Regions from separate parts of the Vallitalea maricola genome, predicted to be linked through region 2. Evidence: riboswitches for the same ligand, from Rfam matches in the RefSeq annotation. Region 2 holds a riboswitch; the other holds the start of a gene.
The links. A riboswitch is a leader RNA that binds a small molecule or an ion and turns the genes downstream of it on or off. The one in region 2 is predicted to bind cyclic di-GMP.
Positions count from the first base shown of each region.

Region 1: linked by a shared signal. The riboswitch ahead of AACQ14_RS00400 (hypothetical protein) and the one ahead of AACQ14_RS05075 (transglutaminase-like domain-containing protein) in region 2 are both predicted to bind cyclic di-GMP.

Region 1 covers NZ_BTPU01000001.1:104,424-110,564, reverse strand. Annotated here, with positions in the region: gene AACQ14_RS00400 (hypothetical protein) at 1-3,912, opposite strand, end outside; cyclic di-GMP riboswitch class I at 4,199-4,280, opposite strand; gene AACQ14_RS00395 (S-layer homology domain-containing protein) at 4,440-6,141, opposite strand, start outside.
Region 2 covers NZ_BTPU01000015.1:2,522-8,662, reverse strand. Annotated here, with positions in the region: gene AACQ14_RS05095 (D-alanyl-D-alanine carboxypeptidase family protein) at 1-96, opposite strand, end outside; gene scpB (SMC-Scp complex subunit ScpB) at 166-744, opposite strand; gene AACQ14_RS05085 (segregation and condensation protein A) at 854-1,615, opposite strand; gene AACQ14_RS05080 (site-2 protease family protein) at 1,639-2,244, opposite strand; gene AACQ14_RS05075 (transglutaminase-like domain-containing protein) at 2,496-3,302, opposite strand; cyclic di-GMP riboswitch class I at 3,295-3,374, opposite strand; cyclic di-GMP riboswitch class I at 3,400-3,484, opposite strand; cyclic di-GMP riboswitch class I at 3,517-3,605, opposite strand; gene AACQ14_RS05070 (MBL fold metallo-hydrolase) at 3,735-4,589, opposite strand; gene AACQ14_RS05065 (BlaR1 family beta-lactam sensor/signal transducer) at 4,612-6,141, opposite strand, start outside.

The sequences.
Region 1 (6,141 bases), on a different contig from region 2:
AGTCTCACTGTTTTGATGAATTCTACCTGAATGCTCTTTTCCTGGCATTATTTTAGCTTCTATAATATATTCTTTTCTTTCAAATTCTACAGCAATATTTTTATTACTATTCATATTAACTTCAACCAAGTATTCTCCGTTATTTACAGTAATAGGGTACTCAGTCTTTGAATTATCTTCAGTGTTAACTAAGTAAGCTAAAGGATAATAACCTCTATCAGGAACAATTTTAAATGTTGTCACATAGTCTTCTATAAATTCACCATTATATCTACCGCTAACAGATGTATCATTAGATAATTCTGATTCATTAAGATGACCATTATTCTCTACATCTACAGTTAATATATAAGATACTATATCTTCAAATAAAGGTAAAGGTCTCCTATTTTGATTCATATAAACTAACCTAGGGTTAGGATAATTAGTTAATACATTCCATTTCTTAAACTCATCAAATGAATTATGAGGTACACCTTTTACCGCTAGTATAGTACCATAATCATATTTTACATCATTTCCTGCTAAACATTTTTCAAAAGTAATTTGTGAATTACTTTCCAAGTTATTAACATACTCCTGCCATTTATTAGCTAACTCCTCAGTAATCTTATTGTTTTTATTTTTCTTCATATAAGATATTGTGTTATTAATCTCATCTGTTAATAATTCTTGTGGAATTACCGCAACTTGAAGCTCTCCAAGAAGGCTATTAATCTTGGAATTAGGTTCAATATTAAATTGTTTGATATTAAATTCAGCTAGGTATGTTTCATTGCTAGTAACTGAAACTGTTATTTCTTTATTGTTTGAAACAAATTCTTTATTTTCACCAACTACTCTATACCATTTAACTAAGTACATATCATCTGTTCCATCTTTTTCTGGTACAGCTTTTATTGTAATATTAGTATGGATATCACTAGTCAATTGAGTTAATAAGTTGTCACCTGAAACAACACCTGCATTACCGCCTTCTGTGTGATTAACTGTTGTAGTAAATTGTTTCAAGCTATATGATGCTGATACTGTAACATCAGCATTAAAGTTATTAATCGTTAATACGTTTCCATTAATACTATAATTATCTTCATTTAATCCATTAACTGTCCATACTAGATTATCATAATCACTACTGATTGGATTGGCAGTAAATGTGATTGGTACATTATCTGCTAAATATAAATCCGAACCATAATTGTCTTCGATAATCTGTGGAACTTTTTTCTGTCCAGATATACCAACAACAGCATTATTTTTAACAACAGTAATCTTATGATATTCTGGTATATCAATATCTACTTCTATACTTGAACTATCAGTTAAGCCTGCTGCCCAAGTATATTTATGCATATCGATTAAATCAAATTTGTAAGTTAAATTATTTAGATCAGTAAGTTCATCCCATGTAGGAATTGTTAGTGTATGAACACCAGATAAACCTGGATCTGAAGGTATATCAATATGCCCTATATCATCCGACTTTTCTCCATTAACATAAACCCATAAATCATATAATTTAGCTTCTTCATTATCTCCATCAATACATGTCATTCTAGTATTAATATCAATACTTTCACCTGGTCTTGCTGTGATAGTATGGCTATGTGAATAATCAATTTCATCTGTACTAGGATTATCAAGTTCGATAGTACCAGTTCTTAAATCATCCATCAATTCTCCTTCTTCACCATAAGCAGTACCATCTAGTGAATAGAATTTATGGCCATAAATATCTTCTTTAGAATTAAAATATATTTCAATAGTTACATTATCTGCTATTCCTGTTTCAAAATGATTTTTTGCTGCCCCTTCTATTCTGTCAAATTCATATCCTCTATATGAATAAGCTGATAGATTAAACTTGCCATCTACTATTGATGTTATAATCTTAGCAAAATCATAATTTCCATCTGTACTATTTACTAAGGTATTATCAAGATATACTTTTATAGTAGCTACTTTAGTTACTAATTCAGTTTCAGCTTCTTCACTAGTCATAAATGAATTACTTGCAGTTACTTTATAGATATATTTAGTACCTGGAGTTAAACTATTATCAATTACATAATATCTATTAGTTACATCATCAAATTCAATAACCAAACTATGATCTAATAAAACTCCATTCTCATCATATACTTTTATATCATAATCATTTGCATTAGCTAATTTCTCCCAATATACTTTTCCTGACTTCATGGTTACATCTATTGTATTAAGTACAGGAGCATCTAACCATACATTAGAAACACTTACTTTGATATTTTGTGTAGCTGAATCTAGTATTGTTTGAGGATCATCATTATATTGATCTACTAAATCAAACTCTAGATTTTTTGAATAAGTTTTACTACTAACATCAAATACATAATTATTATCTAATTCAGTTTTAGTACTTGGTATAGTTATTATATCTTGAACAGTGTTAGGGAAATTATTCTCGGCAAATAATGGAGTGCTAGTATTATGCCTATATACCTTAACCTCATTTAAACTATTACCGCCATTATCACCACTAACCACATTGTAACTGAATTCTAGATTAACGTTGTCACCTACTTCATACACATCTTTATCTGGTGATATATTTAATGCGGCTTCCAATGGATTATCCTTTGGATCATGTCCATGACCTACTATTCCTGCAAAACTTCCATCTGCTGGATAGTAGTCTTTATCATATACCTGTTCCTTAGAATCAAACACTACGTCTATAATCTCTTTTTGGTTAATAGTAATATCCATATTCTTAAATTGATTTTGTGGCTCATATCCTTGATAAGAATATGCCTTTAGATTAACAGAAGTACCCTCTTCATATATTGCACTATATCCATTATCTACTTTGGTACCATCAATATATACTTCTCCTAGTGAATTATCATAATTTACAGTAAGTGAATATATGGTTTCAACTATTGGAGTAGCTTCATATCTTCTATTCTTCTTAACTTTATAATCAACATCTGTATTAAATAATGTTGGTCTTCTTCCTATACGTATATCACTTTTACTAAAAATTGATTCAGAACCATTACTAGTGTCTGTTATTTTCCAACCTACAATTCTATGACTTTCGTCATTAGCTGTAGCTGTTAACTTATATCTATAATTTTGTTCTTTTTCAACTCTGATATCAGCACCACTTACTTGATTTACTGCTAATGTAGCAGATTTATTAATTATCCAACTAATAATATACTCATTTTCATTTAGCATTATAGCGGATAACATATCCATATCTCTGCTAGCACTTTCTAGTTCATCTAAATCCTCTGATTGATCTAGTTTATCCCCTGACTCACTTGGATTTTCTCCTGGGTCTGCTGGGTTTTCAGCTGGTTCTTCTGGGTTTTCCACTGGTTCTTCTGGATTCTCCACTGGTTCTTCTGGATTTTCCACTGGTTCTCCTGGATTTTCAGCTGGTTCTTCTGGATTTTCCACTGGCTCTCCTGGATTTTCCACTGGCTCTCCTGGATTTTCCACTGGTTCTTCTGGATTTTCCACTGGCTCTCCTGGGTTTTCCACTGGCTCTCCTGGATTTTCCACTGGCTCTCCTGGATTTTCCACTGGTTCTTCTGGATTCTCCACTGGTTCTCCTGGGTTTTCCACTGGCTCTCCTGGGTTTTCCACTGGTTCTTCTGGATTCTCCACTGGCTCTTCTGGATTTTCAGCTGGTTCTTCTGGATTTTCCACTGGCTCCCCTGAATTTTCAGCTGGCTCTTCTGGATTTTCCACTGGCTCTCCTGGATTTTCCACTGGCTCTCCTGTATTTTCTGTTACATTTTCTGATATTATAATATTACCAGTTAAATCTTGTTGTTCTGTTTGAGCATATACTAAATTACTCGTTAAGTACATGAAAGCAAACAAAAACACTAACGATTTCTTTAAAAACTTCTTTTTCAACTAATCACCTCTTATAATAGTTTTCTGTCCTTCTTTCTTATAGAGGTAGGCTCTCTGTTTTCAGCCTCGTTTTTTTTGGAACGTGGTTAACCTTATGAAAATCATTATCAGTCTTATCTTGAATATAATATTGTCAACATGATGATATTTATTATTATGTTGTTAATATTAAAATATATTACAAATAAAGCAATATTGCTTTATTATTTTCCGAATCTAATAATTATAAAATTATATAATTCTAGTTTTTGACAAAATAAAAACTGCTTTGAATATATATATGATTCAAAGCAGCCGAACTGTCATAGTATTTACCTTAGACTCTAGCTTTGCGTCCTTACTTTTCAGTAAGTTTGCCCTTATATTTAATTTTACAATTTAATAATATCATTAGATGTTTATATAGTCAATACATAATATATGTTTTTCTAATATTATATTTAAAACAAATTTCAACTTTATATTAATAATATATTTGTGAAATAAAAAACCCAATAACCATACGTTATTGGGATATATAATAACTTTTAATTTCCTGAAGTAACTTCCATAGAATATTTACCATCTTTATTATCTGTTTCATTTTTTCCATAATCAATTAATTTAGAAAATGTTATTTTATAGTCTTTTTCAAGATTTAAAACATCAAAGTTTAGTGTAATTGTATTTTCATCTATATAATTTGCACCTATAGGTATCTTACTGTATTCTACGCCATTTTCTACATATATTAATTTGTAATTTGACGCTAGCACATTATTAATATTAAAATCAATTTCTTTATTAAATCCTATTTTGATAGTCTTATCTCCAATTATTTTGGCTTCATTGATAAAAATATCAACTGAATTACTGGACGTGAAATTAAATTGATTTGTTTTTATTACATGTTGTACATTACCCATGGTGTCCTTTAATGTAATAGCTCTTAATTTATAAGATTGGGATTGTTTCAATTTTTTATCTTTTGATAAATAAATCTTTATCATATGCGAATCTTTTTCATTGTCATAATAGACTGCTGTTGGTATAGCCATAAATGATGGTGTAGTAATACCTTGTATTTGGTAATTACTAGCTATCTTAGCATATTCTTCATCAAGTGGTTTACTAATATAAGCTATTATTGTATTTTCATCAACTGGTAAAACAGCTTCTATTTCAATATCTTTAACAGTATAATAATTTCCAGTAAATAAATATTCTTTATCATAGATTGAAAATTGGTTTGTTACATCTGTCATATGATTAATTAGTACTTTGTATTCTTTGTTAACCAAAATAACTGAATTAATAGTTAATCGTACAGCTTTCCCCGCATCAACACCTTCTTGCAGTACTTCAGCTTTATCAATTTTAATTGGAGTATTATTATAGTCTGTTATATAATAACTGAATACTTGTTTTGCTATTTTAGGGTTAATCTCTTTATTAAAATTAAGTTGTATAGTACGATTATTTACTGGTAAACAGCTTTCAACACTAAAAATATCATTTTGTAATACTGATGCTTTAAATTTTACTGAGTCCCCATCACCTTTATTCAATCCAACTCCATAAGTACTAGACAATTGTCCATTAACATCTAAATTGAAATATTCTTCTTCTGTAAATACATAACTTTTAAAAAATATTGAAACGCCATTATTACAAGTAGATAATTTGTTTATTAAAATATTAGTATTATCACCTTTAATAATTTCTGCTCCATCTTTTTCAATAGTGTAAAAAGCTGATTGTAAAGCATTATCATTTATTGGATGTGTAAAATAAACATAAATAATATTATTACTTATAGCTTCTACTTTACTTATTCTGAAGAAATCGGATACTAATTCATCAGCACGAAATCCCATAAAATTAGTATTTAAAGTATTTGCTGGATTTCCATTAGTATCTATAACCTTATCCACTAACATAATGTATTCTTCGTCCATTTTCTGGTCTTCTGAAGTTTTGATAATATACGTATCTGTTGACTCTTTTTTACTTATGTCTTGTATTGGTAGAATTTCTGTAGTACCACTAGCCTCATATATTAATATATTCTCAAGTGTAATAGGTTGTATATGTTCGTTAAAAGTGACTTCTATAGTAGTTGAATTTTTTGCAATAACACTTGAAATTTTTGTTTCTAATTCATCTTCTATTAATTCATACTCTATTGCATCTGATTTAGATATCATAGCATTATCAACAAATGCTTGAGCCATTCTGACTTTAGTCTTA
Region 2 (6,141 bases):
TGGTTCATCATTGCAATCTTCTGCAGAAGCAATATTACAAGATAACATTATAGCAATCATGAATATGTATATTATTGTACTAGTTATTTTCTTCATCTTAATCATCTTTCTTATAGAATTCCTTATAATAATTTATAAGTAAAATGATTAATTTATTCCAAATTTTTAACCCTCTTCTGTTTTAAATTCTTTTTGTACTTCTTGTTGTGCTTCGATTTGGATAGTTGATAGTTTTTCTTCTTCTATCAGCGGTAATTCTTTTAAGGATTGAAATCCAAAATTTCGTAAGAAATCCTGTGTCGTTCCAAAAATTATAGGTCTACCCGGTGCATCCATTCTGCCTTTTTCACATACTAGATTATAGTCTATTAGTTTATTAATACAATGTACAGAACTTACACCTCTTATTTTTTCAACTTCTGCTTTAGTAATAGGTTGCTTATATGCAATTATTGACAAAGTTTCAAGTAATACATCTGTCAATACATAATTCTTTGCTTTATTATTAACTTTTCTTATATAATCGTAATATTCTGTTTTAGTACACATCTGATATGCATTATCAATCTCAATAATTGTTATGCCCCTATCAGGACTATCATATTTATCTATAAGATTATTCATTATCTTTTTAGTTGTGTTTTTATCTTGTTCTATAACATCAGCTATCTTATCAAGTTCAACAGCTTCTCCCATAGTAAATAATATAGATTCAATAATAGCTTCAATTTTACATAGTTGCATATTTATTCCCCTCTGTTCAAACTTTTATTTCTAAGTGTATATATAATCAATCTACATAAATATATCCTAAATCCTAAATATTCTATGTTATTTAGGCATTCAGGATTAATTATATTATATTATCATTATTTAAATCTGTATACTTTATAATGATATCATCAAATAGATCCCTTTGTACGATTAATATTTTACCCATCTTCATTAATTCCAAGACTGCAAGAAATGTAACAATTATTTCTACTTTGGATATTTGAGTTTCGAGAACATCTCTGAAACTTATGGTTTCGTACTGTTTTGATAAATTAATTATATAATCTATTTTATCATTTACAGTATATTCTTCTCTAACAATCTCACCAAAATCACTTCTTATAGTATCTATTTTATTATATTGCTTTTTCATAACAGATTGGAATACATTGTAAATCATAGAAAAATCAATATCTGATAGTATCTTACTGGTATCTACTTTTTCTTCATAGTTAAGAACTTCTGTTGGTATTGTAGGTTCTTTGAAAATAACTTTTTTAGCATCAATTTGTCTTATTTTCAATTTATCTCTAATATATTTAAATTTCTTGTACTCAATGAGTTTATTCATCAGTTCTTCTCTAGGGTCTGTTTCTTCTTCCTCTTCGTCTTCTATTGGTAACAGCATTTTAGACTTAATATTTATTAACGTAGCTGCCATTTCAATAAATTCACTCATAATTTCCATATTTTTTTCTTCTAACTTCTTGATATATTCCAAAAACTGTTCAGTTATTATAACAATAGGTATATCATATATATTCAATTTATTTTTGTCTATTAAATGTAACAATAAATCTAATGGTCCTTCAAATACTTCTAATTTTACAGGAATACTCAATTAAAAAACCCTTTCTTTATTTCTTATACCCCGCTAACTATCATAGTACTAAAAATACTATTTATAATAATATTTACTAGAGTACTAATAAATCCAGAAGCCAAGAATAAAATGAATAAAGCTTGAATAACTTTCTCGTATTGAACAAATTTGAAGTATGCACGTGGATTAAGAGCTTGAATTATTTTAACCATATCAAATGGTGGTACAGGTAATAAATTCACAACAACTATAGCTAAGTTAAATAGAATCAATATAAATAAAAACTTAGTTACATAATAATTCTGCCTAAATGTTGAAACAAAAATAGGTATTAAAACTGCCATTAACAGCAAATTAGATAATATACCAATTAATGTTATGGATATAAGACCTTTTTTCTTATCTCTTAATCTACCAGTATTAAAACTAAAAGGTTTTTGCCATCCAGCCCCTAAAAACATAAAAGAAATTATTCCAAATGGATCCATATATTTTAGTGGATTAAATGAAACTTTGGTTTCATTCTTATATAATGGATGAACTAAATACTTGTAACAAATAATTCTAGGATATTCATGAACACATACTACAATTACTGCACAGACAAAACTAATTACTATTTCTATTAATAATTTTATTGCTTCCATGTCTTACACCTCATTTTTCATTCTATAAGATATTGTACTAATAATTGGTTATAATTTCAAGCAATACTTGAAAAATCTTTGATTTATCCTAGATTATTATTAGGAGATATAAAATTTATGATACGTTATAAAAATGATATAGAAAAAAGAAATTTATCAGATGTATGGAGATATATAAAAATACTTGTTTAAACTCTAAGTATAAAATTAATTCAAAAATTACTTTGAGAGGGATCAAATATTATTCATTATTAAAATACCTTTTTAGCACTATAATCTGAAGGATCTTTTTCATAAGAAACTTTTACACCTTCTGATTTATATGCTGCATCAATGGTAGTGTCTACAACTATCCAATTGTTATCAACTAACACTTCATTCCAAGCATGATAGACAGAAGTGAAATTACTATCGCCATGAACAAGCTTTGTAGGAATGTTAAGGCTTCTAAGCATAACTGCAAATAGAGAAGCATAATCGTAGCATATTCCTTTTTCACTAGCTAACGTTTCATTAGTTGAAGGTAAATATCTGCTACTAACATTCTTTGCTTTTTCATCATCATATTTAACATTATCGATTATGTAATTATATATAACTTCTATTTTCTCTCTGTCAGTCTTGGCATCTTTAGTTAGTTCTTTAGCTAGAATAGCTGCTTTTGAATCGCTTGTCCAATGTACATTCTGAACACTTGCTAAGAATACTGTATTATTAGTTGTATCATTATGTACTTTACTAGATGTTAACAATTTGTACTTGTTACCATCAGCTCTTTTATATATTCCTACAGTATACTCACCATTGCCCATTTGTAATGGTAGCTCTTCATTTGAAGAATTAAGGTTATAGATATATTTATCCGAACCCTTCTTCACGACAACTTTTAAGTCAGAATAATTAGTAGTATCATAATTGATACTTACTGTGCCGTTATCAGCATTGACCTTTATAATTTCACTCTTAGCAAAAGCGGTTGTCCCAGCTAATGCTACAAAAATTAATGCAACTATAAAAGTTAATACTATTTTTTTCAGTTGTAACTCTCCCTTCGGCATCTGGCTATCTTCATATATGAAGACCCTATAGTTTTGCGTCCCTACCTCACGATAGGTTTGCCATATTCGTGGGAAAGAAAAGTAATAAAACTCTTCTTTCGGTAACTGGCTGCCATATCATTTTTGACTTAGGCCCTTTAGTTTTGCGTCTTCAGCTTTCACTGAATTTGCCACTTCGAGAAAAGATTTGACTACTAGGTAATCAAAGTCTTCCTCTGGTAACTGGCTATCATAGCTTATAATTAAGCCTTAGACCCTATAGCTTTGTGTCACATATTTTCATATGCTTTACGATTTACAGAATAATACGGTCAATACTGCCGACTCTTTGACTACCCTCTCATTGATATTATATCACATATTGTTAATTTGGTAAATATTTCTTTATATATTACATCTAATAAACAATAGATAGCACTAAGTTAATCTGATTCATTGCTCTAATAGATTCTCAGTATTTTCTAACAAAGAATAATCGCCTACTTCACCATGACCAGGAACAATTACATCAACACTTTTTTCACTATACTTTCTTTTTAATTTCTTTATGCTTTCTGACCATCCCATAATATTTGCATCTGCTGTATTACCTAAGTTTTCTGATTCAGCTGATTTCACCATACAACCACCAAACAATACTTTTTTACTAGGGTAATAAACGACAATGTTGTCAGGAGAATGGGATTCTTGTGGATAATAAAGTACTAATTTTTCATCTCCAAAAACAATTTCCATTTCCTCATCAATATCTATATTAACTATTTCAGTAGGCTCTATATACTCAAGTTTAGTGTAAACATCATAATATTTTTTCAATTCAGGATCTTTTAGCCAATCTAAAAAAAGCTTTCTAGCATCTTCTCCTCTTTCTTTAACCATATTTACCGTTTTTGATGTTCCTATAATCTTAATATCTTGTTCAGCAAGATATTTATTTCCACCTAAATTGTCAAAGTGGAAACCAGTATTTATTTCTATAAATTTAACCTCTTGACCTGCTCGTTCTCGGACCCACTCAATAATCTTTCTGGTTGCTTCGTTTTCATAAGGTGTATCAATTAGGGCTACATCACCATTTTTCATTTCAATAATCATAGAATTTCCATCCCATGGAAATTTATGATTTACTACTAAAACCCCCTTCTTAATTTCTTTAATGGTCAAACTATCATCAATATTAACTTCATCATCAATATCTAGCTTATAAATATAGTCATCCTTTTTAGCACTGCATCCAGCGGTAACCATTATTACTATCATCATTACTAATACAAAAAATTTTTTCATATAAAATTCTCCCTCATTATTCTTAGTATATCCCTTTATCATTTAATATTTTTAGCGCTATTTTGCGAGCGTTAACACCATTTGCATCACTATCGCCTTCAATGTTAACCGCAAAATAGTATACGTTATTATTTTTTTCCACATAACCAATAAACCATCCATTGATTTCATGTTCATTTGAAATCAATGTTCCTGTTTTTCCAGCCAAAACACTATTCTCTTTTTGTGATAATTTTATAACTTCTTTTACCGTATCTATGTTTTCTTTCTTAAAGGGTATTTCGTAATTATGTGTTTTTTTAAGAAATTCGACTTGTTCTATAGGTGAAATCTTTAATGCTAATTTACCATTTATAATACTTTCTATCCCTCCCCAACCAATTTCATTACCGTAATTAATATTCTTAATCACGTCTGTCATTATTTCTTTACCTATATCTCTACTTAACTTTTCAAAATACCAATTAACAGAAAATTTCATCCCAGTTTTTAAGTTATGATTCATGTTCCATATATCATAAGGATATTTCGTTCCATCCCATATCAACTCTGACATTCCGTCTTTTATGATACCCTCTTCAAGAGCCGTTACAGCAATAACTATCTTAAAAGTGGACAATGGTACCATACGCTGTTGAGCCTTATAAGAATTATAAATGTAATAATTGTCTTCATTCTCATTTAACATAACAAATGTCCCATCATATTTATCAAAATATTCTTTTAAGTGTTCATCTATTATATTTATAGGTAATTCTGACTCTTCGTAACCCATTACATTCTGTCTATTGCTTAATAAGATACATGCTAATACTACAAAAACTATTGCTTTTTTGATTTTTGTTGTTTTTTTCTCCTTTTTAAATTCTGCAATACTATGAATGCGAGTTTTAATATTTGTTTTTTTGTTACTAAATCCTACTATTCCAGGGATGGATGAAGAAAAAGATATTTTTTCAATCATAGTAATTATTGTATTACCATAATCCTTATATTCATGTGATTCCAAATGAGAAAGGACATATGCATCGCAAGCAACTTCACAATCCTGACGCATTTTATAAAATCCATAGCTGACCAATGGATTAAACCAATGAATAACCTGTAACATAACACAGATCCAATTCTTTATAATATCCTTTCTTTTATAATGTGCTAGTTCGTGTAGGATAATGTATTCCAGTTCCTTTGATGTTAAATCCTGTAAGATAGCTTTTGGGAATACTAACATTGGTTTAAGAACACCTAACAATATGGGTGTTTTGAACAAATTACTTTCAGCAATACCTATTTTTTTATCTACCTTCATCTTTAGCTTGCAATCTTCCACAATCATCTTTATATTTTCATCTACATTAATTTCATATTCACGTCTTAATCTAAAATTTAAGTATAAATTATAACTTATTATAATTATTGATATTAGTAAAACACCTATTAACCAAACCATAGTCCCTTTATCATATAAGAATGTCAATTGATTCTGTGTCATAGATATTGCGTAATCACCTGAAATATTTGTTGGTTGATTAAGCATATTACTATTTCCAAG